DNA from 4 places in the Lysinibacillus sp. NPDC097279 genome. Region 3 is predicted to be linked to each of the others. Evidence: riboswitches for the same ligand, from Rfam matches in the RefSeq annotation. Region 3 holds a riboswitch; each other region holds the start of a gene.
What was found. A riboswitch is a leader RNA that binds a small molecule or an ion and turns the genes downstream of it on or off. The one in region 3 is predicted to bind cobalamin.
Positions count from the first base shown of each region.

Region 1: it holds a riboswitch for cobalamin, as region 3 does, so the genes downstream of both, ACIQ1H_RS18420 (hypothetical protein) here and ACIQ1H_RS12735 (S-layer homology domain-containing protein) in region 3, are expected to answer to the same signal.
Region 2: it holds a riboswitch for cobalamin, as region 3 does, so the genes downstream of both, cobT (nicotinate-nucleotide--dimethylbenzimidazole phosphoribosyltransferase) here and ACIQ1H_RS12735 (S-layer homology domain-containing protein) in region 3, are expected to answer to the same signal.
Region 4: it holds a riboswitch for cobalamin, as region 3 does, so the genes downstream of both, ACIQ1H_RS05655 (hypothetical protein) here and ACIQ1H_RS12735 (S-layer homology domain-containing protein) in region 3, are expected to answer to the same signal.

Region 1 covers NZ_JBIWDA010000005.1:100,669-108,954, reverse strand. Annotated here, with positions in the region: gene ACIQ1H_RS18445 (putative RNA methyltransferase) at 1-203, opposite strand, end outside; gene ACIQ1H_RS18440 (MATE family efflux transporter) at 204-1,571, opposite strand; gene ACIQ1H_RS18435 (tyrosine-protein phosphatase) at 1,729-2,496, opposite strand; gene ACIQ1H_RS18430 (hypothetical protein) at 2,539-2,844, opposite strand; gene ACIQ1H_RS18425 (ABC transporter substrate-binding protein) at 2,893-3,855, opposite strand; gene ACIQ1H_RS18420 (hypothetical protein) at 3,857-4,399, opposite strand; cobalamin riboswitch at 4,554-4,764, opposite strand; gene ACIQ1H_RS18415 (glutathione peroxidase) at 4,919-5,464, opposite strand; gene ACIQ1H_RS18410 (hypothetical protein) at 5,700-6,248, opposite strand; gene ytvI (sporulation integral membrane protein YtvI) at 6,343-7,401, shown strand; gene ACIQ1H_RS18400 (C40 family peptidase) at 7,699-8,286, opposite strand, start outside.
Region 2 covers NZ_JBIWDA010000002.1:379,847-388,132, forward strand. Annotated here, with positions in the region: gene ACIQ1H_RS11890 (glycerol-3-phosphate dehydrogenase/oxidase) at 1-287, shown strand, start outside; gene ACIQ1H_RS11895 (alpha/beta fold hydrolase) at 289-1,209, shown strand; gene miaA (tRNA (adenosine(37)-N6)-dimethylallyltransferase MiaA) at 1,196-2,089, shown strand; gene hfq (RNA chaperone Hfq) at 2,188-2,418, shown strand; gene ACIQ1H_RS11910 (rhodanese-like domain-containing protein) at 2,514-2,816, shown strand; cobalamin riboswitch at 2,960-3,136, shown strand; gene cobT (nicotinate-nucleotide--dimethylbenzimidazole phosphoribosyltransferase) at 3,240-4,298, shown strand; gene ACIQ1H_RS11920 (trimeric intracellular cation channel family protein) at 4,767-5,372, opposite strand; gene ACIQ1H_RS11925 (methionine gamma-lyase family protein) at 5,520-6,770, shown strand; gene ACIQ1H_RS11930 (MerR family transcriptional regulator) at 7,509-7,883, shown strand; gene glnA (type I glutamate--ammonia ligase) at 7,965-8,286, shown strand, end outside.
Region 3 covers NZ_JBIWDA010000002.1:532,639-540,924, reverse strand. Annotated here, with positions in the region: gene ACIQ1H_RS12735 (S-layer homology domain-containing protein) at 1-3,657, opposite strand, end outside; cobalamin riboswitch at 3,827-4,023, opposite strand; gene ACIQ1H_RS12730 (DUF418 domain-containing protein) at 4,265-5,308, opposite strand; gene ACIQ1H_RS12725 (MBL fold metallo-hydrolase) at 5,594-6,358, shown strand; gene ACIQ1H_RS12720 (phospholipase A2 family protein) at 6,442-6,708, shown strand; gene ACIQ1H_RS12715 (AraC family transcriptional regulator) at 6,868-7,731, opposite strand; gene ACIQ1H_RS12710 (branched-chain amino acid aminotransferase) at 8,142-8,286, shown strand, end outside.
Region 4 covers NZ_JBIWDA010000001.1:1,101,532-1,109,817, reverse strand. Annotated here, with positions in the region: gene ACIQ1H_RS05660 (GTP-binding protein) at 1-1,155, shown strand, start outside; gene ACIQ1H_RS05655 (hypothetical protein) at 1,345-2,118, opposite strand; cobalamin riboswitch at 2,384-2,567, opposite strand; gene ACIQ1H_RS05650 (ABC transporter ATP-binding protein) at 2,689-3,414, opposite strand; gene ACIQ1H_RS05645 (ATP-binding cassette domain-containing protein) at 3,429-4,178, opposite strand; gene ACIQ1H_RS05640 (ABC transporter permease) at 4,171-4,983, opposite strand; gene ACIQ1H_RS05635 (ABC transporter permease) at 4,980-5,948, opposite strand; gene ACIQ1H_RS05630 (ABC transporter substrate-binding protein) at 5,938-7,524, opposite strand; gene ACIQ1H_RS05625 (urease accessory protein UreD) at 7,555-8,286, opposite strand, start outside.

The sequences.
Region 1 (8,286 bases), on a different contig from region 3:
TCTTTACTATATTTTGAAGCTGCACTATGCGTCAGCATATTGACATAACCTTGTTTTGCAATATCAAAGGAATGGTTTGCTGAGCATGTAAGCCTTCCTTGCTCATAGACTTGCATGGATTCCTGACAAATTGGACAAGCAAATAGTCCAATATTTGCATTTATTAATGCCGCGCCTGCAGCACGTTTAGAAAGTGCTCCCATTTAATTCGCCTCCTTTTGGTCTGTAGGTGAGACAATTGCATAACGCTCCCACTTTCGACTTTTCCATCTAAAGTATACGATAATGGCACGCATCCATTCATCTGCTGATATAGCTAACCAAATCCCAACTAGTCCCCAATCTAATACAAATACAAACAAATAGCCAAGTGGCAAACTCATACAGACCATCGATAAAAATCCAATTTTCACAGGAAATCTTGCGTCGCCTGAAGCACGTAATGAATTAATAACAACGATATTCATCGTACGACCTGTTTCCAATAAAATACTCAATGCTAATACAGACCCACCAATCGCGATGATCTCTGGATTATCTGTAAATATGCTCATTAACGGTTTGCGGAAAATTGTCACTACACTCACCATTAGTATTGTGAAAATAAAAGCTGAACGCACGCTTATCCATAACTGTTGATACGCCGCGTCTTTTTTGCCAGCCCCTACATAGCGACCTATAATAATAGCTGTCCCTGTACCGATTGCAACCGCAAACAAGTATGTAAACATCGAAATATTCATTGCATATTGTCTTGCTGCAAGTGTTTCAGATCCTATATACGTTGCATAGTAGAGGAAGACAATTTGGCAAAATTGATAAAGTACTTGTTCAAATGCAGAGGGTAATCCGATATTTAAAATTTTTCGTACATACTCTTTTGAAAAAGTAAAAAAGTATTCGATTTTCACACGTATCTCCATTACCTGATACAACAGCCATGAAAAAACAATAACTGCAAGTCCACGACTAATAATTGAGGAAATAGCAGCTCCTTTCACACCCAATTCTGGCATTCCAAAATTACCAAAAATCAATCCGTAATTTAACACGACGTGAATAACATTCATACCGAGTGATACGTACATTGTTTGCTTCGTCCAACCATGGACACGAATAATAGCTGCTAACGCATTAATAATCGCTTGCAAGAAAATAAAACTACCAATAATGACTAAATAGCTTTGGGCATATTGTAAAACATCACCCTTTAAATTCATCATCGTCATTAAATGGCTTGAGCCTAAGAAAAACAGAGCACTCATAATAAACCCTAGAATTAAGTTCAACGTAATAGCTAACGCTGAAATTTTTGTAGCCTCTAAAAATCGCTTTGAACCTAAATATTGCGAGACAACTATCGCAGCACCATTTCCTACTACTTCAAGTATTAAAATCGCAATATGAATGTATTGATTTGCTGCACCGACACCAGATACAGCGTTATCCGATAAGGCACTTAACATAAATGTATCGGCTAATCCCATTAACATAAATAAAAAAACTTCTAAAAAAATCGGCCATGTTAAATGAAATAAACTAAACTGGTCCGCCGAATGTTTCTCTCTCATAGCTTGTCCCAACAACTTCACTTCTCTCTATACTTTACATAAAAATCTATTGTATCTTATCACAGATTTGCCACTGTAAAGGATAGCTAATAAAAAAATATTTTGAATTGCTTATAAAAAAATCCCTCTCACTGAATTACTGTGAAAGGGTGGGCTATTAGCATAAGCAATTTTCTTGTAATTGCTGGCGTTTTTCTGTTGTTAAACCAAACTCTTTCTCTAAAAATACTGTTTTCGAACCATAACGACTATCAATAGCATCGAATGCAGCCTGTAAATAATCCTCACGTGCAGACATTAATGCGTGGAACTGTTGTAATTCATGGTCATTAAAAGTATTTTGAATTGCCTGTGCCATTCGTTCTACCATGGGACGTAAATATATATTAGTATCTAAATAATCTTGCATAATAGTTGCTTCAGGGACATCTAATGCGAGCAAAATGAGGGCACCGCCAATTCCTGTTCGATCTTTTCCTACGGCACAGTGATGGACGAGGCCTAAATTATCTGGATTTTGAATTGTGGACATTAATTTTTTAAATGAAGCATTGTTAAATGGCATTTGTGCGTAAAAATCGCGGAACATCTCTGGGCTAACAACTTTATAAAAATTATGGCCACCAGTATTTGTCGGCATCTCAAACGCGTGATTGCCCTTTGCAGGTATATGAATATACTGTGCGCCCTTAAACGAGGGGTTAGGATTATTCAGTGCCTCGTGTTGATCGCGGTAATCAAAAATTGTTTTTACTCCTAATGCTTCAAAGCGCTCCTTATCCGCTGGGGTCATCTTACCTAGTGCAGCTGAGCGATAGAGCAATCCATTTTTAACTACTCTACCATCTCGGGTCTTATAGCCACCCATATCTCGGAAATTCAAGACTGCCTCAAACGGAATAACCTTCATGTCAAACTGTGTCATCCACTACGCCTCCCTTATTTAAGCAATCATCAATCTATACTTCTATTTTATAGAACAAATGAAGATAATACCAATTATCCAATGCCTTTTTGAAGAGATTGAGAGCGAATCGCTGGTAAACATGGAGATAACGCCGATTGATGCTCCTAAATCGCCGATATACTTGGGAATAGCGCCGATAGACGCTCCTAAATCGCCGATATACTTGGGAATAGCGCCGATAGACGCTCCTGAATCGCCGATATACTTGGGAATAGCGCCGATAGGCACTTGTGAAGCCCGTGCGCCCGAGGAAAACAGTAGTGGAAAATACCGTTCACTACAAAAAAGTGTTAGATTGATTGTCATCAATCTAACACTTAATCTCTTTTGCCCAAGGGCTATTATTCTTTATCCTTATTTAAATAACTCAGGATATACTGATTTTGCTACCATCTCTACAGCTTCACCGATACGTGGACCTGGGCGATTTGAAATATCAGTATCAATATAATTTACCGCTTTATCTTGAATAGCAGTGATTGTATTCCATCCATCACGCCCAAGAATTTCACCTACTGCATCTTCTACATAGTTTACTGTTGTTAAAATAACTTGAGGATTTTTTGCAATAACATCCTCCTCAGAAACTTTTACCCATCCTGTTTGATCACCAAATACATTGTTCACATTCGCTGCATCAAGAATTTCTTGTTGGAAAGTACCAGCTGCTGTTGTATAAATATCTGGCTTAGGGCTAATTTCTAAGTAGACATTTTTCGGTGTTTCTACAGTTTTGACTTTTGCTTGTACATCTGCAATTTTCGCTTTAATACTTTCGTTTAACTGCTCACCTTTATCTTTAACACCCATCACTTCAGCAATTTGTTGAATATCTCCATATACATCGTCAAATGAAGCTGCTGATTTAATAGCGAATACTTTTACGCCTGCATCTTCAAGACCTTTTAGCGCATCAAGTGTTTCGGCATTGCCTGTTGAATAAGCAATTACGACATCTGGCTTTAAAGCCACAATTCGCTCAGTGTTAAATGTCACAGAGTCTGAAACACGTTCAATATCTTTTGCTTCTTCTGGGTACGTATCATATTCAGTTGCCCCAATAACTTTATCTCCAACACCTAGTGCAAATAAGATTTCTGTATTACTTGGTTGTAGTGACACAATCGTTTTTGGTACTGCATCAAATGCTACTTCGACATCGCGATCATCTGTCACTTTATAACCTGTTTGCTCAGCTTGTTGTCCTTCTTTAGATGATGTATCGTCCTTTTTGGCTTCATCTGCTGTACCGCAGCCTGCCAATACAAGTGCTAACATTAATATTGTAATCCATTGGAAATTAATTAGTTTCTTCACTTTACACATTCTCCTTCTTCTTCTTCATAGGGTATGATTTGCTTATAAACGGTATTTCAGCAATACCAGCTTGCTGATTCATGTATACAGCCATTACAAAAAATACATTCGCTAATAATCCTAAGTAATCGAAAAGAATTGCTGGTACTTCTCTTTCCTCAGAAACTTTATGTAGAACACGGTATGATTTTTTTGCCTCACTACGACATAGATGAAGCGCTGTTGCAGCCCCCGTACCTTGCGGTAATACAAAGTTCTGTATTTCTTCCTTTACATGCCCCACATAAAAATCATAGCGATCACTAAGCCATACTAAATCTTCTTCCATTACTGCTAATTTGCCACGTACTGAGCCATTTACATGGTAGGCCATTGGCAAAATCGTCAATAAATCTGTCGCTACTACCTCAACTGCTTCTGCTTTTACAGCCGTTAATGCTACACCGACATGAGTTGTTAAACTATCCGTACGAATCTCAAAATCTACAGTAGATATTTTTTCACGCATGAATGGGTAGCAAGAATAACGAGCATCTTTTTTCATAACTAGTCCCTTCTTTCTTTCATGAACAGATTTTGCTTTATAGGTGCATAAAAAAACGCCGCTCCCTAGGAACGACGAAAATAGCATATATAGTGCCGCCTCACGCGACATCGCTTATGTATTTGCCGTATATCCTCCTAGCTTCCGAAGAGTTTTTATACATTAAATAAAGGTCGGTCTCCTGGCTCGTACAGTTCGCTACCTCTAATCAGTCGCGATATCATAAAACCTTCCCATCTTAGGACTTCCCCTTTTCGACAGTGGCATTTTTTATGATTCTTGTACTTACAGTTGCGGAAACAGCTTCGGTTTTACACCGAATTCCCGATTATGCTAAAGTTAGCACCATTATTCTGCAAGAATTATTCACTTGATTAGCAGTTTATCATATATTGATTTGAAAAAATAGTTGTGAGATTGTGGAATATTCGAAAATATATATACAAAACTTAGCACTATTTCTACATAGTGATTAGCTATTCGTTATTCCAGCTTAAAAATTCTGATTTAAATAGCTAGCTATAAAATTTTTTCAATAGCTTGCTCAATATCTAATTGTGAATCTGTTGGTTCAAAGCGCTCAACTGTATGCCCTTGATTATCTACTAAAAATTTCGTAAAGTTCCAACGAATGTTACGTCCATCTAAAAAGCTAGGTGCAATTTGAATAATAGCCTCAGCTAACATCTTTTCCTGCATATTCGCCTTTCCGAATTCACGAAAATCTACTTCGTGCTTTAAATAATTGAATAACGGATGTGTCTCTTCTCCATTAACCTGAACTAGTTCAAAAATCGGGAAAGTTACTCCGTAGTTAAGTTGACAAAGTTGAGTTGTCTCAACTCCATCTTCTGGGTTCTGCTGTCCAAACTGATTACATGGGAAACCTAAAACAACGAAATTTTCCTTGTCATATTTATTATACATTTTTTGTAAATCTTCAAATTGATATGTAAAATCACATTGGTTGGCTGTGTTGACGATTAACATTGTCTTTCCACGATATGTCTCCATTGATAAAATTTCACCATTTGGCTTTTTCACTAAATAATTATAAATCCCCATTTTCTCGACCCGACCCTTTCTTATTTACAAAAAATTATACTGTTACTATGCTATATACAGTTGCAGATTTACGTGTTTCCTCTATAGATAGTTTCTGGCTCTCACTTATACCAAAGCTTACGTCAGTATATAAGACCTATCAAAAACTGAATCCATCCTCCTGTTTTCATTATAATCAATAACTTTTCTTTCTTCAAAATAACACACTTGGGCATAAAAATAGCCATCTCGCTATTTAACGGATGGCGGTTTTATATTTCTTTTTGTATTTCATATCTTGCTCTTCATCTATTAATCTCTTTGCAATATCTAATAAATTATGATCGTTCGTAGCATCAAACAACTTCTTAAAGGATACAATAATATCATATCGAATACGCGATGGTTGCTTTTCGTCGATACATGTTTGGAACCTTTTTGCTAAATACGAAACAATTAAATCTCTTTGAACTTGTCCAGCAAGCCCAATTTGCCAAATTGCTTGCAGGGCATGCCGTGCTGTTACTGTTTTTTCATCATACGTGACTGCCCAAATTTTTAAAAAATCATCTAAAACACGTTCTTCCGGGTCACTTTTTGCTGCTAATGCACATAAAAACTGTGCTGCCCGTGCACGAGCATGTCCATCTGTATATGTAAGGGCTTTAATAAGTTGTTCCCACACTGCATATGTCCAATCTACTGGTTCTTGCATGATTTTTATTAATTTTCTATACGACTCGTATTCAATCTCACGGTCACGCTCTGCTAAATTACTAAAAAGTTGCAAAATCTCTTTTTCCATGATTTATCCCTACCTTCATTCTTTCAGAACGTTTTCAAATTTAAAATTTTTTTGTTACACTGTACTTAAAATTTAATGATAAAAAGGAGAGCTTATGAATAGATTTATAACTCGAAAGTTGATTATACGAACGCTAGCGATTATTTGCCTACTTGTAGCCGCATATTTTATCATACCTGTCTCCGTGCCAATTATTTTAGCAGGTGTTACAGCTTTTTTATTAGAACCCATTGTTATGTTCTTTAAACGAAAATGGAAAATGTCTCGAAAAATAGCTGTAGCTTTTATATACATAGTAAGCGTTATTTTTATTTCTATTATTTGTTACTTTACTATTACACAACTAATGTCGCAAATTATTTCCATTTCAAAGCAAGCACCTTACTATATTTCTAAATTATCCGAGATGTGGGGTCATATGCAAGAGAATATTTCAAAATATACAGAAGACTTTCCAACTGAAGTGAGTGCTTCACTTCAAAAAACGACAACCGACTTCATTGAGAAGGTTGAAGAATCTTTTTTAAACTTCTTTAATTATACCAAAGTTACGACCTTCTTTTCACAAATTCCAAGCCTCTTTATTAGTCTTCTCGTTTATATGATTGCCCTATTTTTATTTATGCTAGATTTACCAAAGTTAAAACAGATAACTTATAAATATTTAAAGCCATCAACTGAAGAGAAATTGAAAATTATTACTAATCGCTTAAAGGATGCATTTTTCGGTTTTATGAAAGCCCAAATTCTTGTTAGCTTTATTATAGCTGGTGTGACTCTTGTTGGTTTACTACTTATTCAACCGAAATATGTACTAGTCATGACCATTATTATTTGGATTATAGATGTTATCCCTTTCCTTGGCTCAATTATTATTTTAGCACCTTGGGGAATTTATCACCTCCTAATGGGTAATACAGCGATTGCCATAAAGCTCTTTGTTCTTGCAGCAATCTTATTAATTATTCGCCGCACTGTCGAGCCTAAAGTAATGGGTGCTCACATCGGCTTACCCCCTTTGCCAACATTAATCGCGATGTTTGTCGGTTTGCAATTGTTTGGCGTCATTGGCTTACTCTTAGGGCCATTCATTATCATTCTCTTTTTCACCTTAAAAGAAACTGGTGTTATCAAATTCAATTTTAAAATTTAATAGAATGAAAATGCTTTTATTGCGCCTCAAAAGTCTAAAAGACACTCTCGATTTAAACAGAGAGTGCCTTACATTATCTTCTATTTACTGCAATTAAAATTTATGAATTAATTAACGCCATTGTTTAAGATGCGTTCGATTATTCCGCTACCTGCCTTGGGATGCAAACAGCGAGCGCTAGCTACTCTTATTTTTTTACTAAATAAAAATAGCACCCATTATCTAGTGATGATAATGGATGCTATTTAATAATATATTTAACTTTTTTGCTATTATAATCGTCTAATTAATAGAGGCTTATTGAATACGACCGAAGCCTACTAAGTATTGGTTCCACCAATCAAGTGACTCAATGACTACCCCTTTATTTTGAGCATCAATCATTGTGTTATTGCCAAGGTAAATACCAACATGCGCTACGCCTGAGCCATAGCTGAAGAATACTAAGTCACCAACACGAGCTTCACTTGCTGAAATTCGTTTTGTTGATAAGTATTGTTGTGAAGCTGTACGAGGTAATGATACGCCCGCTTGCTTGTAAGACCATTGTACTAAACCTGAGCAGTCAAAGCCTGTTGTAGGATTACTTCCACCCCAAACATATGAACGACCTAGGAATTGTTTCGCTGTAGATATAGCATCACCTGAAGATGCAGTCCCTGCACCAGATCCAACTATGATTGGTTGTGGTTTGCTAGCACCGTTATTATTACTGCTTGTGCCGTTGTTAGTGTTGTTGTTAACATGCACTACAGGTGTAGCTGCTTGAAGTGCACGTAAACGAGCTGCTTCTTCTTCAGCTGCTTTACGCTCTGCTTCAAGACGTTCTTCTTCTTGTTTCGTTGCAATTTGTGCCTTTAATGCAAGTGATTTTGCTTGGTTTTC
Region 2 (8,286 bases), 150 kb from region 3:
ATCAGGTGAAGTATTTACATGAGCATGGCAGTACAATGCCTCTCGTGTTACATGCGATGCTGCTCTATGGTATAGAAGCGGAAATGGTGTACACACCTTGTGATTTCTTTATTCGTCGCACGGGATTATTATACTTTGATATTGATGCAGTGAAACGATATAAGGAGCAAGTAATTCAAGTAATGCAACAGCGTTTTCACTATTCCGAATCTCAAAGAAATACCTATGTTGCGCAATTAGAACAAGCTATAATCGATGCGACAAGTTTTGCGGATGTGGAGGTGTAATATGGAAGAGCGTTATATGAAAATGTCAGATGGACATTTTGTGTTTACGCGAACATTGACGCCATCTATTCCATGCATAGGTCATATTCATATTTTACATGGCATGGCAGAGCATAGTGGTCGCTATCTAAAATTTGCTCAAAAATTATGTGGAGCAGGCTATGCAGTGACGATGCATGATCATCGTGGACATGGAGAAACGGCATCTTACAACGGCACATTAGGCTTTTTCGCTGAAAAAAATGGTTTCGATCGTGTTGTAGAAGATGCTCATGAAGTGATTGTAGCAATGCATGCTCAATTTGCAGATGTGCCATTCATCTTGTTCGGACATAGTATGGGTTCTTTCATTGCTAGAAGGTATATTCAACTTTACAGCAATGACGTGGCTAACGTTATACTTTGTGGAACAGGTAATGTCTCAACACTGCATAAGATTGGGCATTATGTAGCACAAGTATTGGCAATGCAACGAGGCAAAGAGATGGAGAGCCCTTTACTAAACAAATTGAGCTTTGGGAGCTTCAATAAGCAAGTTCCGAATGCCAAAACAGCGTATGATTGGTTATGTTCTGTAGAGCACGAGGTGCAAAAATATATTGATGATCCATATTGTGGCTTTATACCAACCAATCAATTTTTTGTTGATTTAACGGCGGGTCTTATGGTACTGAATCGAAAAAATGAGATTGAAAAAATAAACAAAAACTTACCGATCCTTTTGATAAGTGGTAGCAAGGACCCTGTTGGAGATGGTGGTCACGGTGTGTATAATGTGGCAGAGCGGTTTGCAGCAGCAGGTGTACAGGATGTTACAGTCTATTTATTTGAAGATAAGCGACATGAAATTTTAAATGAAGACAATCATCAGGCGGTTCATCAAGTTTTATTACGGTGGTTAGAAAAGTATGATACAAAATAAAATACAGCAAGCAGAGGTTGTAGCAATCGTTGGACCAACAGCCTCTGGTAAAACAGCACTGAGCATTGAGTTAGCAAAAAAGTATAATGGTGAAATTATTAACGGCGATTCCATGCAAATTTATAAAGGCCTAGATATTGGTACTGCGAAAATTACTGCGGAAGAGATGCAAGGTGTCCCACATCATTTATTAAGCTTCAAGGAGCCTACAGAATCCTTTTCGGTAGCAGATTATCAAAAATTGGTACGTGCCAAAATTAGTGAAATACAAGCACGAGGAAAGCTACCAATTATTGTTGGAGGCTCTGGGTTATATGTACAAGCCGTGCTCTATGATTTCCAATTTACCGAGGAGCAAGTAGATGAGGTAGCACGTAAGGCTTATTATGAGGAGCTAGAAAAGTTAGGTCCTGAAGCAATGCATGCAAAACTATTAGCATTGGATCCGAAAACAGCGGAAACAATTCACCCTAACAATACGCGTCGCGTCATTCGAGCGTTAGAAATGATTGAATTAAGTGGTGTTTCAAAAGCCTCTGAAGAACACAATCGAGGAGAAATCCCCCTTTATCGCCATTTGATTATAGGGCTAGGTGAAAATATGTCACGCGATGCGTTATATGATCGCATAAATCGCAGAGTAGATTTGATGATGGACAAAGGGCTGTTACAAGAAGTAAAAGGGTTGTGGCAGCAAAATATTCGAGGCGTACAGTCAATTCAGGCAATTGGCTATAAGGAAATATATGATTACTTAGATGGTCGATGCACTTTAGAAGAAGCAATTGAAAATTTAAAACAAAATTCTCGTCGCTATGCGAAAAGACAACTTACTTATTTCCGCAATAAGATGGATATTCATTTTATTGAAAAAGACTAAAAACTTTAATAATTTCTAAAAATTACTAATTGATAAATTGGGATAACATGCTACTATAGGAATGAAGAGGTAGAAAGAGAGTAGGGGAGGCGCATTCTATGAAATCAATCAATTTGCAAGATACGTTTTTGAACCATCTACGTAAAAACAGTGTTTTTGTAACTGTGTTTCTGTTAAACGGGTTCCAGCTAAAAGGAACAGTGAAATCCTATGATAACTTTACAGTATTACTAGTCGATGCTGAAAGTAAACAGCATCTCATTTACAAACACGCAATTTCTACTTTCGTTCCAGCAAAGCAAGTCGAATTTTTAGAGACAGAAGAATAGAGTCATTTTTAGGCAGCTAGTGTTACATCACTAGCTGTTTTTTTTCGTTCACGCTATAATGTAATAGGAAATTGATATATTGGAGGACTGTAAAGATGAAATCGATGGATACAACGCAATTATTAGAACAACTAGATTCGAATGAGGACTTATACATTATCGATGTGCGAGAAGATGACGAGGTAGCACAAGGTGTCATTCCAGGCGCTAAGCATATTGCACTTGGAACAATTCCTGAGCGCTTAGAAGAAATAGATAGATCTAAACCTTACATTATCGTCTGTAAAGCTGGCGGACGCTCAGCAAATGCATGTGCATATTTAGAAGCACAAGGCTTTGATGTAACAAACCTAGAAGGCGGCATGCTTGCTTATGATGGGGAATTAGAATTTAAATAATGTAGGACACAGGTATTTAACAATTCAGTTGTTAAATACCTTATTTTATTTAGTTTATACTTAATGTTGGCGGTGCAAAAAGTGCTGTCACGCAAACTTTATCCAATATTGACACGAAAAAAACTTTATCGTAAATTTAAAGTAATTACATAAAAGCATTAGGTGCCCACTATGGGAGAATAGGGAATAAAGTGAAATGCTTTAGCGGTCCCGCCACTGTAAAATGGAGTTTTATAGAAAATACCACTAGCGTTATGCTGGGAAGGTTCTATAAAATGTTGAAATTGAGCCAGGAGACCTGCCTAATTGCTTTGAATGATATAGACGATGGAAAAGTCTGTAGTTTATTTGTTATGAAATAAACTACAGGCTTTTCCATTTTTTCATTCTAAATGTAAATGATTAAAAAAAGGAGAGATGATGATGCAATTATTACAACAAACGATTCAACGCATTCAACCTACTAATAATACAATGAAGGAAACAGCTAAGGAACGTATTGATTCACTTAGCAAGCCTCCTAGCAGTTTAGGGAAACTGGAGTCGCTAGCTATACAATTAGCTGGCATTACGGGAGAACTATATCCAAAACTTGATAACAAAGTAATCATTGTTTGTGCAGCAGATCATGGTGTTTGTGAAGAAGGGGTAACATCAAATCCGCAAAATGTCACGTTTTTGCAAACATTAAATTTCCCTAAAGGGGTAACAGGCGTTTGTGCAATTGCCAAAATAACAAATGCAAAAATAGTAACGGTAGATGTTGGTGTCAAAGAGGATATACCGCTTGATGCAAAGGTGTTAATGAAAAAAATTAAGTATGGTACAGACAATATGGCAATAGGTCCGGCAATGACAAGGGAAGAAGCAATCCAGTCAATTGAAGTAGGTATTGAAATTGCAACAGCAGAAATAGCAAAAGGGGCAAATGTTCTTGGTACAGGTGAAATGGGCATCGGCAATACAACACCAAGTGCGGCTATATTATCAGTACTTCGTGGTTGTCATCCACAGGAAGTGACGGGATTCGGTGCAGGGCTTGGGGCAGGAGGAATTGAACATAAAGTAGCGGTTATTCAAATGGCAATTGAAATAAACAAACCTAATCGTCATGATGCGCTGGATATACTTGCAAAAGTGGGGGGGTTAGAAATAGGTGCGATGGCGGGTATTATCCTAGCTGCAGCTGCAAATCGTAAACCAGTTGTGATTGATGGCTTTATTTCTACAATAGCAGCACTAATAGCATATGAACTTGAACCAAAAGTACAAGACTATATTATACCTTCTCATGCCTCTGAAGAACCAGGTGCCAAAATAGCAGCCGAATTGCTAGGAGTTGAGCCGATGCTTCATATGAATATGCGATTGGGAGAGGGCTCTGGTGCAGCACTAGCCTTTCCAATTCTAGATGCAGCTTGTTCGATGATGAGCAATATGGCTACATTAGCAGAAACTATGGCGCTAGTTGAAGAGAAGTGATGGGGTATTTGAGAGGTCAAAGGTTCGAACGAGGACAAAAGAGAAAAAGTGTTAGATTGACTGGAATCAATCTAACACTTTTTTACTGCGCCGTAGATGTCCGCTGCGGCGGTGCTTTCCGCGGGCACACCGTAAGCCGCAACCGTCGCTGTCGCGTCGTTTGTTGCGTCTTACTATGCGTGCAGTTCCCGCAGGAGTCACCGCCTTCGCTCCCATCAACTCATGTTCACTTCTAATTTTTTATTTACTGCAAAAGAATGAAACTAGCCCTTTTTTTACTGCGCCGTAGATGTCCGCTGCGGCGGTTCTTTCCGCGGGCACACTGTAAGCCGCAACCGTCGCTGTCGCGTCGTTTGTTGCGTCTTACTAAGCGTGCAGTTCCCGCAGGAGTCACCGCCTTCGCTCCCATCAACTCATGTTCACTTCTAATTTTTTATTTACTGCAAAAGAATGAATAGAAGGTATTGCTTATGCTCGATTCAATTTCCGTAATGGCAAACGCCATTTCTTCATATAAGAAAGAACTCGTAATATCGTTATGACTCCGAATAATGCATATAAGAAGATGTCTCCTGGCAGTAATTCCAGTCCAATAAGTAGACCAGCTAGTGCTGCCCATACACCGTAAATTTCATCGCGGAGAACAAGTGGTTTACGTCCTGCCAATAAATCACGAACAATACCACCGCCTGAACCAGTTAAAACAGCAGCAACAATTACTGCACTAATAGGCATATTGAGTTTGACAGCGTACAATGCACCTTGTATCGCAAAAGCCGATAAACCAATAGCATCTGTGAAATTGCCCCAACGGTGCCAATGCTGTATAAGATGATGTGGAAAAATAAAAAATATTGTAATAGCAGCAATCGCAATTTGGAACATCATATCTTGCCCCCATAATGTTGTCACAGGTAGACCAATCAATAAATTACGAATGGCCCCTCCACCAAAAGCAGTTACAATGCCGAGTATATATACACCGAATAAATCGTATTCTTCTTCCATTGCTATTATTGCTCCGGAAATAGCGAAGGCAATTGTCCCAATGATGCTAAAAACTTCCCAAGCCATCACTTTCCCTCCTTAAACGAGAATAAATTGTAGTAAGTCCGCCCCTTAGCTTAGCGCATTTAACAGCTAGACACAATAGCAATTTTTGCAGGGTTGCAAACAAATTGATAAGATAGGAAAGAACAATTTGAAACGGAGACGAAAACAATGACATTTACAACCCATTTAACAGCAGAGACGTTAACATTAGCGGAAAAAATAGAAGAAAAGGTGCGACCTTATCACAAGAAAGTAGAGGATATGGCGTTCTTCAATCAGCAAAAAGTACTTTCCGCCTTCAGAGCACATCAAGTAAGTGATTATCATTTACACCCTTCTAATGGCTATGGCTATGATGACGAAGGACGTGACAATCTTGAGCGTGTATATGCACAAGTTTTCGGAGCAGAGGCAGCGATAGTCCGTCCGCAAATTATATCCGGCACACATGCGATTACGCTTAGTCTATTCGGTGTGCTACGACCAGGTGATGAATTACTTTATATTTCAGGTCAACCATATGACACGCTACAATCAATTGTCGATGGTGGTGACAAAGATACAGGTTCACTGAAAGATTATAAAATTGGCTATCGCCATGTAGATTTAATCGATAACGAAACGATTGATTGGACGGCAGTCGCTGCAGCCATAACGCCTAATACAAAAATGATAGCGATTCAACGTTCAAAGGGCTATGCAACGCGTCCATCCTTTACGATCTCACAAATTGCAGAAATGTGTGAGAAAGTACGAGAATTGGCCCCACATGCCGTTATTTTTGTTGATAACTGCTACGGTGAATTTGTAGAGGCACAGGAGCCTACAGAAGTAGGTGCAGACTTAATGGCAGGTTCTCTTATTAAAAATCCAGGTGGTGGCTTAGCAAAAATAGGAGGCTATATTGCAGGTCGAGCTGATTTAGTTGAAAAATGTGCTTATCGAATGACATCACCAGGTATTGGAGCAGAAGCAGGTGCAACATTAAATACACTTGGTGATTTCTATCAAGGGTTTTTCCTAGCACCGCATGTGGTTAGTCAAGCGTTAAAGGGCGCCATTTTCACAGCAGCTATGCTAGAGCAAGCGGGCATGAATACATTCCCGAGCTATCATGCTGAGCGTACAGATTTAATTCAATCAGTATCGTTTAAAACAGCCGAGCAAATGGTTGCATTCTGTCGTGAAATTCAAGCAAACTCACCGATAAATGCGCATTATGCCCCTGAGCCTGCATACATGCCTGGCTATGAAGACGATGTCATCATGGCAGCGGGGACATTTATTCAAGGCTCAAGCATTGAACTAACAGCAGATGGTCCAATTCGTCCGCCATATACAGCATTTATTCAAGGTGGATTGACATACGAGCACGTGAAATTTGCCATTTGTAGCGCTGTCCAAAGCTTACGAAAATAAGCTATAAATAGATGTTAGACAACCCCCATCACAGATTTGTGGTGGGGGTTTTTTCGCAATATGAATGGAGCTAGCTGTTTTGCTTTCACACTAAAGCTAGTGGATTAAAGCAATATCTCAATAGGTCAGCAGGAGCAGAACGAGTGGAAACGCAATTTTATTGTAGTGACATACATTAAGAGCTGTTGAAGTTACGCATGCTCAAAAGGAGCATATGCAGCATTCTACGTTTTCTTATGATTGAATCTAAAAGATTGTATTCAAAGTGTCCATAAAATGCTGTTTGCGGCTTACGATGTGCCCGCGGAAAGTGCCCGCCCGTAGCGGAAATCAACAACAGCAGTAGTCATCACTTCTATATTAATTTTTTTAAAAAGGAGTTCTCACTATCGTCTTGACCATACTGTTCTGACTCGATTTATATTGGCGTTACCCTTCCAGCGTTTATAGTAGACTGGTAGCAATACAATTAAAGTTGATTGGAGCGGAGGGCTTACGATGTGCCCGCGGAAAGCGTCCGCCCGTAGCGGAAATCAACCGCAGAAATCTTATATTGAAGACCAAAGATAAACTGTAAAATATTTCGAGTTTGGCTAAAGCTTGGACTATATTTTTATAGTTTTTAACAATTTTTCATCAATTCAAAAAAAAATTAAAAATCCATGTTAGGAAACCTTACATCCTTGTTGACAGTGAAAATTTTTCGTTATATGATAAGCGGGTATTGGGGGGACTTAAATGAGTCGTGAAATTAGACGAACGATGCCGTTATTATCTATGAGTATCGTGATGCAACTGACCGAGCTTTCGGCACGCCAAATTCGTTATTATGAAGAACACCATTTAATTGAGCCACACCGAACAGAAGGTAATCGTCGAATGTTTTCATTAAATGACGTCGATACGCTTCTTGAAATAAAAGATTACTTGGAGCAGGGTATGAATATGGCGAAAATTAAAAAATTATTTGCTAAAAAGTTAGATCCTGCTGCAGCTGAAGAACCTGATTTAACTGACACAGAATTACGTCAAATTATGCGCGAAGAAATGCGTCAAGCACAGCGCATGCAAAAATCATCTATCCGACGTGGGGATTTATCCCGATTCTATTAAAATAACTACTATTAGATGGTTATTATTTAATAGGGTAGGGTAAAGATATAAGCTAGACAATTTATAGGAGTGTGGAAAACTGTGGGTAAATACACAAAAGAGGACATCAAGAGTTTAATCGAGGAAAAAAATGTAAGTTTCATACGTTTACAATTTACAGATATTCTAGGTACAATTAAAAACGTTGAAATTCCTGTTAGTCAACTAGATAAAGCACTAGAAAACAAAATGATGTTCGATGGCTCATCAATTGAAGGCTTCGTGCGTATCGAGGAATCAGATATGTATTTATATCCTGATTTAGATTCTTTCGTAGTGTTCCCTTGGACTTCAGAAAAAGGGAAAGTAGCACGTTTCATCTGTGACGTATACACTGCTAAAGGCGAACCATTCGCTGGTGACC
Region 3 (8,286 bases):
GACATTTGTTGGGTCTTTACCAATAGCAGTAAGGGCAATAATTAAACGTGAGTATTCTGTATATTTTCGTTTATCTAGTACGCCATTTTTGGCAACAACATGGTCAACTACATTTTGATAATACGTTTCGTAATATTCTTTAGGTACTTCATAGCCTCCGCGAGCTAATGAAATTATCCACCACTCATTATTAAATTTAGGGTTAGGTAGTTTATCTACCATGTATTGACCAACAGTTTTATAAGCCTTTAAAGTTGTTGTATCCGCAGTAGATTTTATTCCAACTTTTTTCGCTTCATTAAATATCGCTGTGGCCTGATTTAGTGCTAAAACTTTCGCATCAATACTATCTTGTTCCGCTGTATTATCTGCTATTAGTTGTTGGGCAGAAATAATTATATTTGTATAGGCATCTTGTACAGCTTGAGTAACCCAAAAATCAGCAGGGTCTATATTTTTCCCATCGGTACTTATTTTTACAGAGCCCTTGTTTTGTTCTGCTTTCTCAATGGCACTTTGTAATACTGATTTATCAATCACTGCTTGTTCATCTGCGATTATTGTGATTTCAGGGAAGATGCTGTAGTAACCTTCTCGAGCTAAAGCATTAAGATTAGGGCTAGTTCCAGTTATAGGGTTAATATTATGATGTTCACCTATTGGACTTCCATAAAAACTCAGACGAATATGTCCATCACGTAACTTGTATTCACCTTCATGTCCTTGTGGAATTGTAAATGTAACACTGTTTGCCTGCGTTGCCATATTGTATTGTCTTGCATCGCCCGAAACAAGTGTATTTTCAGGACCCGCGAAAAATCTCAGCTGACCTTGGAAGTTATAAATACCAGAAAGTTTATTCGCTGGGAAAGACAAACCTTTTAAAGTAACTTTTACTTTATTTCCAGGTACTATTTTTTCATTTGCAGCTGTTAAGTTTTCAATTGTTACATCAAGCGGACGTGCTGTCATCACGTGATATTCAGCTTTTCCATCTTTTTCAACCTTAACTATATTACGTCCTTCAGTTAATAAAATTGTGAAAGAACCATTTTCACTAGATTGAACACCCTCTGTTGAAAATTCACCATTTCCATAGGATGCTGTCCCTAGACTATGATTAATTTCTGGACGTAAAACGCTTACTGAGCTTCCAGAAGTTGGAGTGAAAGTGTAATATGCTCCCTGTTCACCTTGAACATAGTAGACACTATCGATATCAGCATCAAATACACCGTTTTGTAAGTTTAAAAGGTCGCCACCATTTTTACCTTCATTAACTTTTTGATTACGTTCTTTGTTACTTTCTATACCTGTAATAATACCTGTGTCACCTTGACCCACAGTCACAACAAAGAGACCAACATTTTCTGGCCAAATAGCACTGAATGCATCATTTGCATCACTAATGTATCCAGAACCATTAACCTTCAATGCGTCATACGTCACTTTTACAACAGCTGTACCATTTTTCAATGCTTTGACTGTCGAATAACTTCCTGGCTTACCAGGATCAATTTGAATTACATCATCACCTGTTATGATTTCAAAATGAAAATCAGGCTCAAAGAAATAGTTGTTAATTCCTTCTATTAATGCTTGCCAGCTACGTAATGTTAGTAAATTGAAGCTATCTCCTTGGTTTAACTTCAAATGATTTTGCTCATTGATATTTAAATAAATATTACCTTCAAGATATGTTCCTTTATTTAAAATTGCTGTTGGCGATTGAACTGAGAGCTGTTGTTTTGTAATTGCCAATGATGCATTTTGAGCATTTGCTTTAAATGTACCTACATTTGTAAGTTTTCCTGCTTGGCTAACTCGGTAGTTATAATCACCATTGTTTATTAACTTGAAAGAAAAAGTTTTTGTACCATCCGAGTTAATCACGGCTACCCCTTCAGGCAGGACTTCTTCAAATGCAATAAAGTGTTTGATTTTTTTCCCTACAAATAATTCAGCATCTTCAGGGACTGTAAACTTAACATCCCCAGAAAACGGAATAGCTGCACTAATTGTTTGAGCTGAGGCCGAAAGTGATACAGTAGTGCTATTACTAAATGGAACATATTGTGTATGCTTTGCATCTGGCTCAAACGTATAGTAGATTTTTTCCCCTACAAGAGCTAATACTGGAGTCTGTCCTTGTGTAGTTACATTCCCTAGTTTTAATGACGTCTCGTTCGGTATTTCTTGCCCAACTTTTACAGAGTAATCACTATCAACATTCCAACTTGTATTACTAGCTTTAAAATTAAGCTGGCGGAATTGAAATTCTTGATTTGATTCTGCTTTTACTGTTAGCTGACCACCGCCAACACTGTTATGATTGCTATCAAATCCTTCGTAGCGATAACTTCCTACTGGTATAGTTGCTGTATAAACATTGTATGTTCCTTCAACACCAGAGCCTAAGTTTATTTCTTGCTCATTCGTATTATAAAGCTTTAGTATCACAGCTTTTGGTGCAACAGTAAATTTCACTGTGCTAGTAATATCTGTTTGTAAACCAGGTTTTTTACTAAATGCATTTGTAGCTTGATTTAGTGCTAAAACTTTCGCATCTATTTCTTCTTGACTGGCATTTTCATCTGCGATTAGTTCTTGTGCTTCTATAATTTCATTTGCATATGCATCTAATTCAGCTTGAGTAACCCAATAATCAGTAGGGGCTACATCTTTTCCATCTAAACTTACTTTCACAGATGCTTTTGTTTGTTCAGCTTGTTGAACCGCTGTTTGCAAAGCTGTTTTATCAGCTTTAACGATTTCTTCCCCTTCTCCATTTAAAGCAGCATTTAGATGAGTAAGTGCTGCATCTACATTTGTTTGACTACTCTCCATATTTTTAAGCTGCACATATGCGGCGTCATAAGTAGACTTTACTCGTTCATTTGCTAAAATTTCGTTTTTATTTGGTGAGCTATTAATTTCAGCAATTTTCGCTGTTAACTCATCTTTATTCGCTGGAGTAATTAAACTACTTCCCTCTAAGCCCCCACCTAAATCTGCTCCATATCCCCATACTGTAAACTGCCATCTAACGATATCACCATCTTCTGGGAACCATTCAGAAGCTCCACGAGGAATAAAGTTATTATTTACAGCTACCATCCAACCTGACATAGTTGTATAATCCATTTGATTTAACCAGTCGGATTCTATTCTTCCATTAACTGGCCCAGATTCATCAAGAATGTATTTTGGGACGCTCACTTCTCCAGGATTAGGATCAAAGATACCTGATAAGTAGAAGCTTTCTTCTACAGAACCTGTAATGTCATAATTGCCTTCTCCTAACAGGTTAACTATAACTTTAGCTATATTATCCCCTTCATAAAAAGGAACACGAACAGGTTCCTTTATGTAGCCCTGCCCCAACGTAAACTTCTCTACGGAAACCGTCACATAACCTTTAGGTTCAGTATTATTAAGTATCGTCGCACTATCATTACTGGTAATAGGTGATAGTTCACTTTCCGTTTGCTCGGTCATTTCTTTCTCTAATGATTCTTCATTAGATTGAATAGTAGAATTTGTTTCTAACTCACTTGTATCATTTTGCTGCGTCTCAGCGAATGCGACTGGTGATAATAACGAAAATGATAAGATAAAGACAATCGCTATATTCAACCATTTTTTATAAAAGCCCATTTCTTTCCCCCCAATTATTTTATAGGTGAATGCGCTTGCAATAACTAGAAAATAAAAAAAATGCTTCTCTAATAAAAGAGAGAGCATCTAAGGAAAACAGAAAACGGCTTCAAATACTATTTGCCTGTTCGTCTATTTGCCGTAAGTTCTCCTAGCTTCCGAAGAGATTTAATACGATAAAATAAAGGCAGGTCTCCTGGCTCGTGTACCCTATTCAGAACCTTCCCATCTACTTGAGGCATTTTTCCTCGTTTGACAGTGGTATTTTCTGGGGTCATCTACACATACAGTTGCGGAAACAGCTTCGGATTTGCACCGAATTCCCTATTAAGCTCTTAAAAGAGCACCTTTATTCTGCATTTGCTATTCACTTAATGCTAAGTTTAGCATAGTTTCCATTTTTTCAAAATAGTTTAAAAAAACAAGCATTATTGATTACCTATTAATATTGGAGTTGAATATTTTCAAAAGTAAAAGCTATATTTATTTTTCGATATCGCATATCAAGTTCTTCTTATTTGCAATTCTACTTTGCTATTATTCTATATTTCACAATACTATTCCGATTAAAAAACGCCAAAGCAATGGTGCTCTGACGTTAAAATCATTATTTTGTTGGTATGTTTTTTCCGTATGTCATCCATCTCCACATTTTTTCCAATGGTCCTATTTTAAAAAACTTAAACCAAATGACACTAAAGAGGATTTGTATTATAAAAATCATCATGGCTATAATGACAATATAGGAAGTCGAGGGCACTTCAAGCCCCAATAGAGCGATAATAGCTAACCCTATAAAACTTTGAGCAATATAATTTGTGAATGCCATTTGTCCGACACGACCAATCGGCTTTAAAAAAGTTACTATTTTTCTATTTTCTAAAACAAGGAATAAACAAGCTAAATAAAAGTACGTAGTCGGGACTACGCCTAAACCTAATAGTAAATGAAGTTTCGGATCCTCATTTTGAGATGCAATCCAAATCCAACTAGATATAGCGATAACTATAGGAAAAGTTACATAGAGCACCGTTTTTATTTGTTTAGCATGCTGTCTTACGTTGCTTATCCAGTCTGCTTTTGCAACTAGAAAACCTGTTAAAAACATAATAAAAATAGTTAAGATATCATTTCCGAATATATTAAAAACCGATGAAAGGATACGTAAGTTCGGCCAAAACATTTGTCCTAGTATGCTGATAATATATACAGCAATAATGCCAAAAAGCCAGTTGCGAATTGTGGAAATCTTCGCCCGATAAAATGGTAATAAGAAAAGACCAATGACTGCATATATAGACAAAATGGAGCCCCAGAAAATAAAGATATGAACAACCCCAATAACAAATAGCGCTAGTAAACGTCTTGCGAAACGCAACCGAGGCTTATCACCTCTTGCTTCAGCACGGGAAGCAAAAATATAAAAACCAACACCGAAAAGAAATGAAAAAATGGAAAAGAATTTTTTCTCAATGAAAATATCAATAAGCGTATCAATTATACTATTGAATTTACTATATGGAGGCAACGCTACGCCCTCAACTATCAATTGGTAGGCACCTACATTAATAAATAAAATCCCAAACAATGCTAAACCACGAATAATATCTAAGGCTATAATTCTTTCTTTTTGCGAAACGGATGGATTCATGCTGTACAACTCCTTATTTTTACTACTTTAATTTCATTCGTCTTGGCTATTATAGCTACGCAACCTTACAGCAGTTTTTTGATTAGCTTACAAAAACCTTAACTGTAGGATTTCATAATTTTAACGATTTATGTAAAATGGTAGTTTCTTGTTCAAACAATAAAAAAACATTTCCATGACCCTGCGCTAATTATTATCAGGCAAATACGAATACCATAATGTGATAAAATGAATAAAATATGTATTTACTACTTACATGACTACATTATTATAAGGAGTTCTTTTATGCCCATTTCATTTCATCATATTCGACACGCCACATCCATTCTAACTTTAAACAATAAACGAATATTAATTGATCCGATGTTAAGCGAGGTCGATGAACTTGCACCCGTGCCCTTTACTCGAAACTATCGTAAAAATCCATTAACCCCATTACCTGTTGCGTTGAACATTTTTGAGGATATTGATGCAATACTATTAACACATCGTCATTTTGACCACTGGGATAAAAAAGCTATGTCCATCCTTAACAAACACATTCCTGTCTTTTGTCAGCCAAAAGATGTCGCTGCGGTGCAGTCTGCAGGTTTCAAAAAGGTAATACGAGTAGAAGATTGTTATGAATGGGAAGGGATTCAGATAAGACGTGTTGAGGGGCCCCATGCACCTGGCCTTACTGGCAAATTACTAGGAAAAGTTTCTGGCTTTTTCTTAAGTACTGTAACAGACGGCTCTGTTTATATTGTTAGTGATTGTATTTTTACACCCGCAATTGAACAGGCATTCAAAGATTTAAAGCCTGATATAGCGATTTTAAATGCATCAGAGGCAGAAATGATATGGGGCACTGTGATCACAATGACCCGCAAAGATGTTGTAAATATTGCCCATATATCACCAAAAACTAAGCTTGTTGTTGTACATCTAGAAACCATCAATCATTGCAAATTAAGTAGAGCGCAACTTTCGACATTCCTAAGGGAGCATCAGTTAGAGCATTCCATAGTAGTGCCAAATGATGGTGAAATTCTCTCCCTATCTTTTTAGTGTTTCTATTAGTTTTTCATCCCTTTTCAAAAATTAAGACAACATATTTTATAGTATGTAGACTATTTTGAAAAGAGGTGACCATGGTGAAGAGGAATAGAAGATTAAGATTTTGTTATCCTGGCTATAAATATTGCGGACCTGGATGTTCAGGACCTGGTTCACCAACAAATGCTGTTGATTCTTGCTGTAAAAAGCATGATGAATGTTATTCAAGATACGGTAGAACAAAAAACTGCGATGAATTGTTTCAGCAATGTTTATTAGCACATATGAACACAAACAGTAAAATGGGGAGAGATGCTAGACTTTTCCACAAAGTTTTTAATTTACGCAATAATTTTTTATAGGTGTTTTGTTTTCAGAATTGTTTGCGTGCCTGACACTGCCACGGGCACACATGAAAGCCGCAACCCACGCTAATGCGTGGTATGTTGCGGCTTTTGTTTTGTGCTATTTTTGTAAAAAGTCCACTAATTGTTTGCGTGCCTGACACTCCACGGGTACTTTTACTTAATCGGGATCCAAATTTCCGAATAAAGATTTTCGCTTGATGGGTCCTCCTCCGTATAAACCTCTAATTCTGCTGTACCAGCAGGCTCATACGGATTGGATGGGAACCATTCAGAGAAAATTTGCTTCCATGCATTTTGCATCGCATCTGGCATCGGACCATGTACTTCAAACACAACCCATTTCGATGCTGGCACTTCCATCGCTAATAAATTTTCTGGAACATCCCCTATGTGATCTGTCCCAATCCAATAATCCATTAAATTATTTTCTTTGTAGTTTTCGTCAGGAACACAAACACCAAGTACCCCTTTAATTTGTCCGTCATTCAGTGCAAATAATTGCTCGTCTATTCCTTGACGATTCACTTCATCCCAAAATAGAGGTATGCCCTGCAAATTCTCGCCATTTTGGCAATTATACGTTCTTTTCATTCCTACAACTTGGAACTTCTCTTTTTCTACAATATTATATTTCATTGGTTCTGCTCCCTTCAGACTCACCTGGATTACGAGGCGGTTATATGATTGTAATGGTCCTTGCTGTTTTCGTGCTTCACTCGGTGTTACATTATGTTGCTTTCGAAATGCTTTTGTAAAAGCTTCAGGAGAGTCGTAGCCATATTGGAAGGCGAGATCGATTACTTTGATGTCAGTATTAATTAACTCCTGTGCTGCTAATGTCAACCTTCTTCGTCGAATATAATCTGCAATTGACATATCCGTTAAAATAGAAAATGTTCGTTGAAAATGAAAAACAGATGCATTCACTTCGTTTGCAATTTGCTCCATTGTAATCGTTTCTTGTAAATGCTCTTCTATATAATTTATTGCCTTTTGAATCGACTCAATCCAACTCAAACTCAAATGCTCTCACTCCTTGTCTAAAGATTACCGAATTCTAGTTTTTTCTTCCTGTCTTTTTATGCTTTCTTTGGACTGGTTCACTCAGTTGTATGCATAGTCTACTACATATCGCCCATTTTCCAAACCTTTACTTAATAGTGCTACTGCTTCAATCATAATTTTTTATAAGAACCAATATATAAAAATTTTAAGTAGAAGGATAAACATTTTAGTGAGCCGAAAGTGACAGCCTATCGCAAATCACTACGGTTTAAAACTTTTCAATGTTGATATTTATTGAGGAAAGTATATAAATGAGCAATTTTATTAATTATTAGTAGATTCTTAGTATTTAATTAATTTCAAATAAACAGTATTATTAAGTATTATAGATATTTCATCTAATGACACAATACGCGGAGGATATGACGATGTTAGAGATAACAAAAGAAATAACAACAAACCCAAAAGAAAAACCAGCAGTAGACCAATTAGGTTTTGGTCAATTTTTTACAGATCATATGTTTATAGTCGATTATACAGAAGGCAAGGGCTGGCATGATCCACGCA
Region 4 (8,286 bases), on a different contig from region 3:
GAAGGAACTTTACATACACGCCAAGACTTTACATTTGGTGATATGACTGAAAAAGTAACTGAAATCCGCTTATATAATGGAAGTCGTTTTGTCACAACACAAAAAGTGCAAGCTGGAGAAATTTTCGCTGTAAAGGGGCTAAGTCTAGCAAAAATCGGTGATATTTTAGGTAGTACACTGACTCCTCAACCATATGAGCTAGTGCCGACTTTACAAGCTAAAGTACAGTATGATGGGCAGCAGCATATAAAGGAAGTATTACAAGTATTCCGTTTGCTCGAAGCCGAGGAACCGTCGATGCGCGTCGTATGGCATGAGAAGTTCCAAGAAATCCATGTACATATTATGGGTGTTATTCAGCTTGAAGTGCTTGCTGAAGTGTTAAAAAATCGATTTTCACTTACTATTACTTTTGGTGAACCTAAAATTTTATATATGGAAACAATTGCAACAACTGTAACAGGATACGGTCATTTTGAGCCGTTAAAACATTATGCAGAGGTACACCTATTAATGGAGCCAAATATTCGAGGTACAGGAAACACGTTTGTTAACGCTTGTCATGCTGATGATTTATCAGTTGGCAATCAACGACTAATTGAAAAACATCTATTTGAGCGAGAGCATCACGGTCTTTTAACAGGCTCCCCCGTTACGGATATACGCTTCACCCTTTTGACAGGACGTGCCCATATCAAACATACAGAGGGAGGCGATTTCCGCGAAGCAACTTTCCGTGCACTTCGACAAGGGTTGGAACAAGCTGAAAATATCGTACTTGAACCATATTATCGCTTCAAATTAAAAGCATCGAATGAATTTATCGGTCGTATGATGAACGATATCCAGCAAGCAGACGGTACATTTGATGCACCCGTCTTAACAGAGGAACAAGTAACATTAACAGGACGCGTTCCTGTTGCAACATTTATGCATTATAGTACTACTTTCGCTGCTTACACGAATGGCAAAGGATCAATATCGTTACAATTTGATGGCTATGATAAATGCCATAATAGTGAAGAAGTAATAGCGCACATCAATTACAATAAACAGGCAGATCCCGACTATTCATCGTCTAGTATTTTTTGTGCGAAAGGTAAGGGCTATTCAGTTCCTTGGTATGACGCAAAAGAAGCGATGCATTGCTTGTAATTAAGCAACTACACACATTTCTATAGCACCACAGCTCTTTTTAGTGGTTTATCGGCGTTTTCAATGGTGCTATCGGCGATTCCTAGGCTTTTACCGGCGTTTTCAAAAGTTATCCGCAATATCTATCAATATTATTCTCCATAAAAATAACTGAAGGCATCGAGAACATCTCGATGCCTTTTATATTTCCTATAAAGCTTTCTTTACTTTCGCAACAAAGCTATTTGCCGATTCCACAATTACATAACCATTACTATTCGTAAAATCAACAAGAACCGTGCCAGGTTTACTCTTTAAAATTTGTAATTGCTCGATCAGTTGAAGCAATAATTGATGACCATTGCCTCGTGGGTGCCAATTTAAATGATAGTCATTTAATTCTTTCACACTTTCAAGAAAGTGTTCGTATTCATATTTTACATATTTTGTTAAATCTAATATTTTATTAGTATCTTGATTTGTATGAACGACTAACGATAAATCTTCTAAATAAGTAATATAAAAACGCATAACCATTGAGCATAGTAAATCATTGACTCGCGCAGCACTTAAAATCGGTTTCGGCTCTATATTCAGCCTATCTAAATTTGGTTTTGCACGAATCGAATCAATACGTGTTATTAAATGATACGCCTCACCATTGACCTCATAAACAATTGGATTTGTTGGCATGTACATCATAAAGCCGTTCTTTTTCGTTTTGAGCTCGTCCGCCACGCTTGCTTTAGCAAAAAGGCATCCCTCATATACCTCATTTTGAATCCAAATGATATCTTTGTTAAAGAATATTTGATTAAATAAACGATCGTTACGAATAAGTCCTGATGCTAAAAACTGATCGACAAGAGCTTCAATGACCATTCTAGTTTTAGGCTGCTTGGCAACTTCAACGCGTGATAGTTTACAAATCTTCATATCTACATATTGCTTTTCTTGTGTTGTACATACATGAATATTCGTCATACGTGCACCTCAGTTCGTACATATTTTCAAAACAAATGTTGCGATCACATAAAAATACGGATTTCCTGCTTTGAGAGGAAATCCGTCGTTCAGCTAATCATTATCATTCATCAAGCAGCATCAAACAATGTACCAATGGGAGATATTTGGATTTGGCTCGATGCCGTATATCCTTATTTCCTTTGGTATTGGTCGTTTGACGTACTGTGACGAACAGAACATTCTGCTTTGTCAACATGCCACCTCCTATTCCTCGTAGGGTTATGGTGTGTACTCGTAACAGGCAGGTCTCCTGACTTATGGTCACAGCTTCTTTTCCCTTCCCGTCATTTAACAGTGGTATATGAAAAGAAAGCTCACATTTACAGTTGCGGGACAGTGTCGGACTCGCACCGACTTCCCTTTTCAGTAAATTGCACGCAATTTACACCTATTACTACACGCTATTTTGTTGTGATAAATAGTAAACTCACTAGTATACTATTAAATCATATTGTAAAGTAATGGAATTTTAAAGTCAATCAACAGAAAACGGTATCTAATTGTTTTCGGCTGCGAAAAAACGAAATATTATTCACCTTCCATCGCTTGGAATAGCTTTTGTGCATAGCTATCAGTGAAATGAAATCCATCATGTTCCTTGTGCTGTTCATCGACAATTTCGCCAGCTCTCATTACATATATCCGTTCACTTAAATAAGAAACAGCTTTTAAATCATGCGAAATAAATAAAATAGCCATGTTTCTTTCTTTATTTAACGTCATTAATAAATCAATAATTTCTCGCTGAATTAAACGATCTAAGCTTGAAACAATTTCATCGCACACTATCAATTTCGGTTCCACAAGAATTGAGCGTAATAAATTTACTCTTTGCTTCTCACCACCACTAAGTTCAGAGGGCAAAGCATGTAAAACATCGTTTGATAACTTAACTTTTGCAAGCATCGTTTGTAAATAGCTGTCCGTCACCAAATTTTGATGTTGCAATGGCTCTCTTAATAGTTGCTTGACTGTCCACATAGGGTTTAGAGCATTACTTGCATTTTGGAATATAATTTGGCAATTTTCATAAAAGGACTTTCGATTTTTCTTAGTGATGTGTTGTTGTTGAAAATGGACAGTCCCTTTATTAGCTGACTCTAGCTGCATAATGACTTTCGCTAAAGTACTTTTACCGCTTCCACTCTCTCCAACTAGACCGACGATTTCACCTTCTCCTACAGAAAGATTTATATTTGCTAATACTTGCTGGCCTGCTCGAAAGCTTTTACTTATATTTTCAACCTGAAGCAATACATATACGCCTCCTAAAAATGATTTGCGACAAGCCGTTGCGTATACGGATGTTTAGGCTGCTCAAAAATTTCTGTCGCTTGCCCCTTCTCAACGATTTCTCCTTCTTTCATCACTACTATGTTATTCGCTAGTGAAACAGCAACCCCTAAATCATGAGTAACCAGTATAATAGTTGTCCCTAGCTGCGCATGAAGGTTTTTTAATAATGTTATAAAGTGTTGTTGATGCAGCATATCTAGTGCAGAAGTTGGTTCATCTGCTATTAATATGTCTGGCTCATTATACAATGCACAAGCTAACATACAGCGTTGTAGCATACCACCTGACAACTCAAATGGATAGCTTTCTAATATAGCTACTGATAAGTTTAACTCCTTTAATATAGCGGTCATTTTAGAGAAAAACCTCTCTTTGTCATCACCCACTCGTAAGGCAGTAAACATATACAATTGTTGTTTCATTTTTTGCGTAGGAGAAAAGCTATTTGTGGCATCTTGAAAAATCGTAAAAATATGCTTTGACCTTAATAACAAACTATCTTTTTTTGACATCGTCATAATATTTTCCCCATTAAAGAAAACTGCACCCTTTGCCTCAGCTTGCGGCGGGAGCATCCCTAAAATAGCTGATATTGTTGTGCTTTTCCCACTGCCACTTTCACCGATAACTGCGGTAATCTCACCTTTCGGGACTGTTAATGAAATATTATGGATGAGATTTTTATCGTTCACTCGAACAGTTAGATTTTCGATACTAAACATGGGATCGTCCTCCTCCTTGTTTGAATGTGCTCCCGATCGCTTGCACACATAATATCGTCACAAAAATTAGTATGCCAGGAAAAAGACCGATCCACCAAGCCCCAACAAGTAAATCATTTTGCGCTGTGTACAGCATCGTTCCCCATGACGGGATTGCTGGCGGCACACCGATGCCTAAAAAGCTTAAAGACACTTCCGTAAAAATCGCCCCGGCAAAATTAAATATTGTCACGACAAAGATAGCAGGCACACTATTTCGCAATAAATGACCAAATAATATTATCCATAATGGGGTACGAAACATTGTAGCCATTTGGACAAATTCCATTTCCTTTAAGCGAATAAACTCAGAGCGAACGATTCGAGCTGTAACAAACCAACCTGTGAAACCTATAATCATGGCCATTCGCCAAACACTTCCTTGCATAATTGCTTGCAGGGCAAGTACAATTACTAAGGATGGAATCGTTAAAAATGCCTCCAAAATGCGCATCATCACGACATCAATGGCACCGCCAACAAAACCGCTAATACCACCGTAGATAATGCCTATAATGCTTGAAATTACGACTGACACTATGGCGATGAAAAGCGTAACTTTCCCCCCAACAAGTATCCGTGATAAAACATCTCTGCCTAGCTGATCTGTACCAAGTAAATGTGTAAGATTCGGTGCTTCATAAATATGATTCATATCCATTGCATTTGGCTCAAAAGGTACCAACAGTGAGGAGAAGATGGTAGTTCCTAATATAATGCAAAGAAGCGCAAGCCAAACGAGTGGCATCTTCCGTTGTTTTCTCATACTAATTTTCCTCTTCTCAATCTTGGGTTGATGCAAATCATTAAAACGTCAATTACAAATAAGCAAATGACCACCACAACACCAATAATTAGAATGGCTCCCATAAGTACAGGAAAATCCTTAACCATAACAGATTTCACAAGCAATGAGCCTAATCCTGACCAGCCAAAGAGTGTTTCAACTACTATGGAACCACCAAAGAACGAAGGAATCGTCACACCAATATAATTGATATACGGAATAATAGAATTCCGTAGTATGAGGTTTCTTATTTGTCGGTCTGGAACGCCATTTGCACGTGCAACTTGTACATAATAACTACGATTCTCTGCCTTAACACTGTCCTGTAAAAAACGTGCAAATATGCCCACATGAGAAATTACTAAAACAATTAGAGGGAGCACCATATGGTTTAAACGATCAAGCAAACCTCCATTACCACGCACATCATTCATACCTGAAGAAGGAAACCAACCAAGCTGTACCGAAAAAATAATAATACAGACAATACCTAGCCAAAAAGGAGGAATCGCAGAGCTTGCTATACTAAAAATGGATAATCCTCTATCCAATAAAGAACCTTCCTTCATTCCCGCGCGTAAACCTAGCCAAGTAGAGACAATTGTAACGATAAATAATGTGAGTGCCACTAGCTGTAATGTGTTAGGTAACCGTTCTAATAAAATCGCTATGACGGGTCTTCCCTCTTTGGCAGAATAGCCTAAATTTCCTTTTACCGCTTCGCCTAACCAAGTACCATATTGTAGAAGCACTGGTCTATCTAAACCAAACGCTTTTTCAATTCGTTGTTGCTCAGCTACTGTTAATGTTTGAGCATTGCCTCCATAATAAGCAGCAGCAGGATTGCCAGGTGCAGCATGCATAATGAAAAAAGAGAGGAAGCTCACGATAATGAGGACAATTGTCCCCATTATCACTCGCTTCCCGATCCACTTAGCGATCATTCCATTTCCACTCCTCGACATTCCATAAGAAGCCAGCACCATGATGACCTAAAATACGCTCTTTCACACCACTAATATTTTTATTAATACCATAAACAGCATCAACATAGGCAAAATAAGCGAACGGTGGATCTTCTGCTAGCTCCTCTTGTAATGCCATATAGACTTCCTTGCGTTTTTCAGGATCGACAGTTGTTCGTCCTTCCTCAAGCAAAGCATCTACTTTTGCATTTGCATAGCTTCCATAATTGTAGCCAGCACTTGTTACGCTCGATTCACCAGAATAGAATAAACTATACGTATGGTGGTCCGCATCATATGGGCTACCCCACCCCACCATAAACGCTTCCGTTTCTTCAATCACGATATTGCTCCAATCAAGTGCCGCTACTTCTACATCTGCTCCAATTTCCTTATAGCCTTGAGCGACATAATTCGCCATATTGACACGCACAGAATCTGTAATTGGTGCCGTAATGGTAAAGGCAAGCTTATTACCGTCCTTGTAGCGGAACCCATCGTCTGCTAATATCCATCCCGATTTTTCTAACAATTCATTTGCTTTCTTTACATCATAAGTATAATGTTCAATATTTTCGTTTACATAGGCATGCTTTTGTAGTGGCGAATAAGCTTCTGTCCCATACCCATGTAGGATACCTTTAACAATGCCTGTTCGATCTGTCGCATAGCTCATCGCTTTTCGAACATCGACTTCTTGCCAAAGGGGGTAGTTCATATTAAATAACATGCCACGATAATCGGCTGATTCTACTTCGTACATTTTTAACTGTTCTACTTTCGAAAGCTCTTCAACCTGATTCGGATCCAGTAACGCAATATCTACCTCGCCAGATTTCAGCTGCAATGCACGAACATTACTATCTGGAATAAATTTAAAAATAACTTTTTCAATAGATGCCTTTGTTCCGAAGAAGGAAGTGTACGCTTGAAGCGTTAGACTTGTCCCTTTATCCCATTTTTCAAACATGTATGGGCCAGCACCAATTGGTTCTTGGTTAAACGTAGCCGTTCTCATGTCTTGTCCTTCAAAGACATGCTTTGGCAAAATTGGCACTGTTAATTTATCTAACATTGGTGTAAATGGTTCATCCAATTGAATTGTCATTGTAGTATCATTTACTTTTTTCATCGCTTGGACATGGATGAAGTCAGACTTTAAATAAGACCCATTTGCATCATCAAGAATGCTATCAATAGTAAACATAACATCGTCTACTGTTAATTTTTGTCCATCATGAAATGTCACGTCATCACGAATCAAAATCGTATATGTCAACAGGTCATCTGATATTTCAATGCTTTTTGCTATGTCATTCACTGGAGCATTATGTTCATCAAAGCGCATAAGACCTCTAAAAAGTAATGCATCTAAATTCGTTTCCTCTAAAATAGGATTTAACCCCGCAAATTCAGATTCTGATGCATAAATAAGCTCATTTGCCTTTGAAGAGGAAGCAGCGGATGGCTGTTTTTCCTCGCCTTGACTAGACTCATTACTACAGCCTGCAAGACTAAGTATGAATAATAAAATAACTACTGAAAACTTTTTCAATTCTCTATCTCCTTCATTTACCTCAGAAATTTAAAGCAGTGATGCAACATGTTCAAACATGCGATTGATTTCTTTGTGAAGTGTTCGCTGCTCCTTTGAAAGCCATCTACAATGGATTGCATGATCTGTTAGTTTTGTAACACTTGCTTGAATCAGGCTTTCTTGTTGAATCATTTCCTGCAAATGTCGAATATTGAGATGCTCAACTTTTGGAGACACTATCCATAAAGAGCCAATATAACGTGCCTTTTCAAGCAAACCAATTGTTGAAAGGTTCATTTCCTGTGGTTTAAACAGGAACGAATCAAATGCAATGAGCGCTTCCTCAACAAATATTTTGTATTTGGATTGGAAAGATTGATAATCAAAGAGTTCTCCTCGCATTTCTCTACCTGGGGCAATTATTTCCCCCCATATTAATGTAGAGCTTTCTGTCATACGAATCGTTGTATTCACTTGGAATTTCGCTCGTTCAAAAGGAATAGTTACTTCAGGTAGCCATTCTAATCGTGCACCTTCTGCTAATTCCACCGTAATTTCCTGTATGCATGGCTCACCAGTGTGAGAAGGATAAATTTTTAGAGCAGATTGTTGTTGTAATTTCACTTGGCTTTCAGGCGCAAGTTTAACCGAGATGTCATTTCGATCACCCGCTACCATACCACCAGAAGATTCCATTATAAAAACTGTGGCAGTTGGCTGATTCGCTGTGTACAACTCTCTACTTGCCTTTAATGGCGGTTGCTGATACACATGAACTAG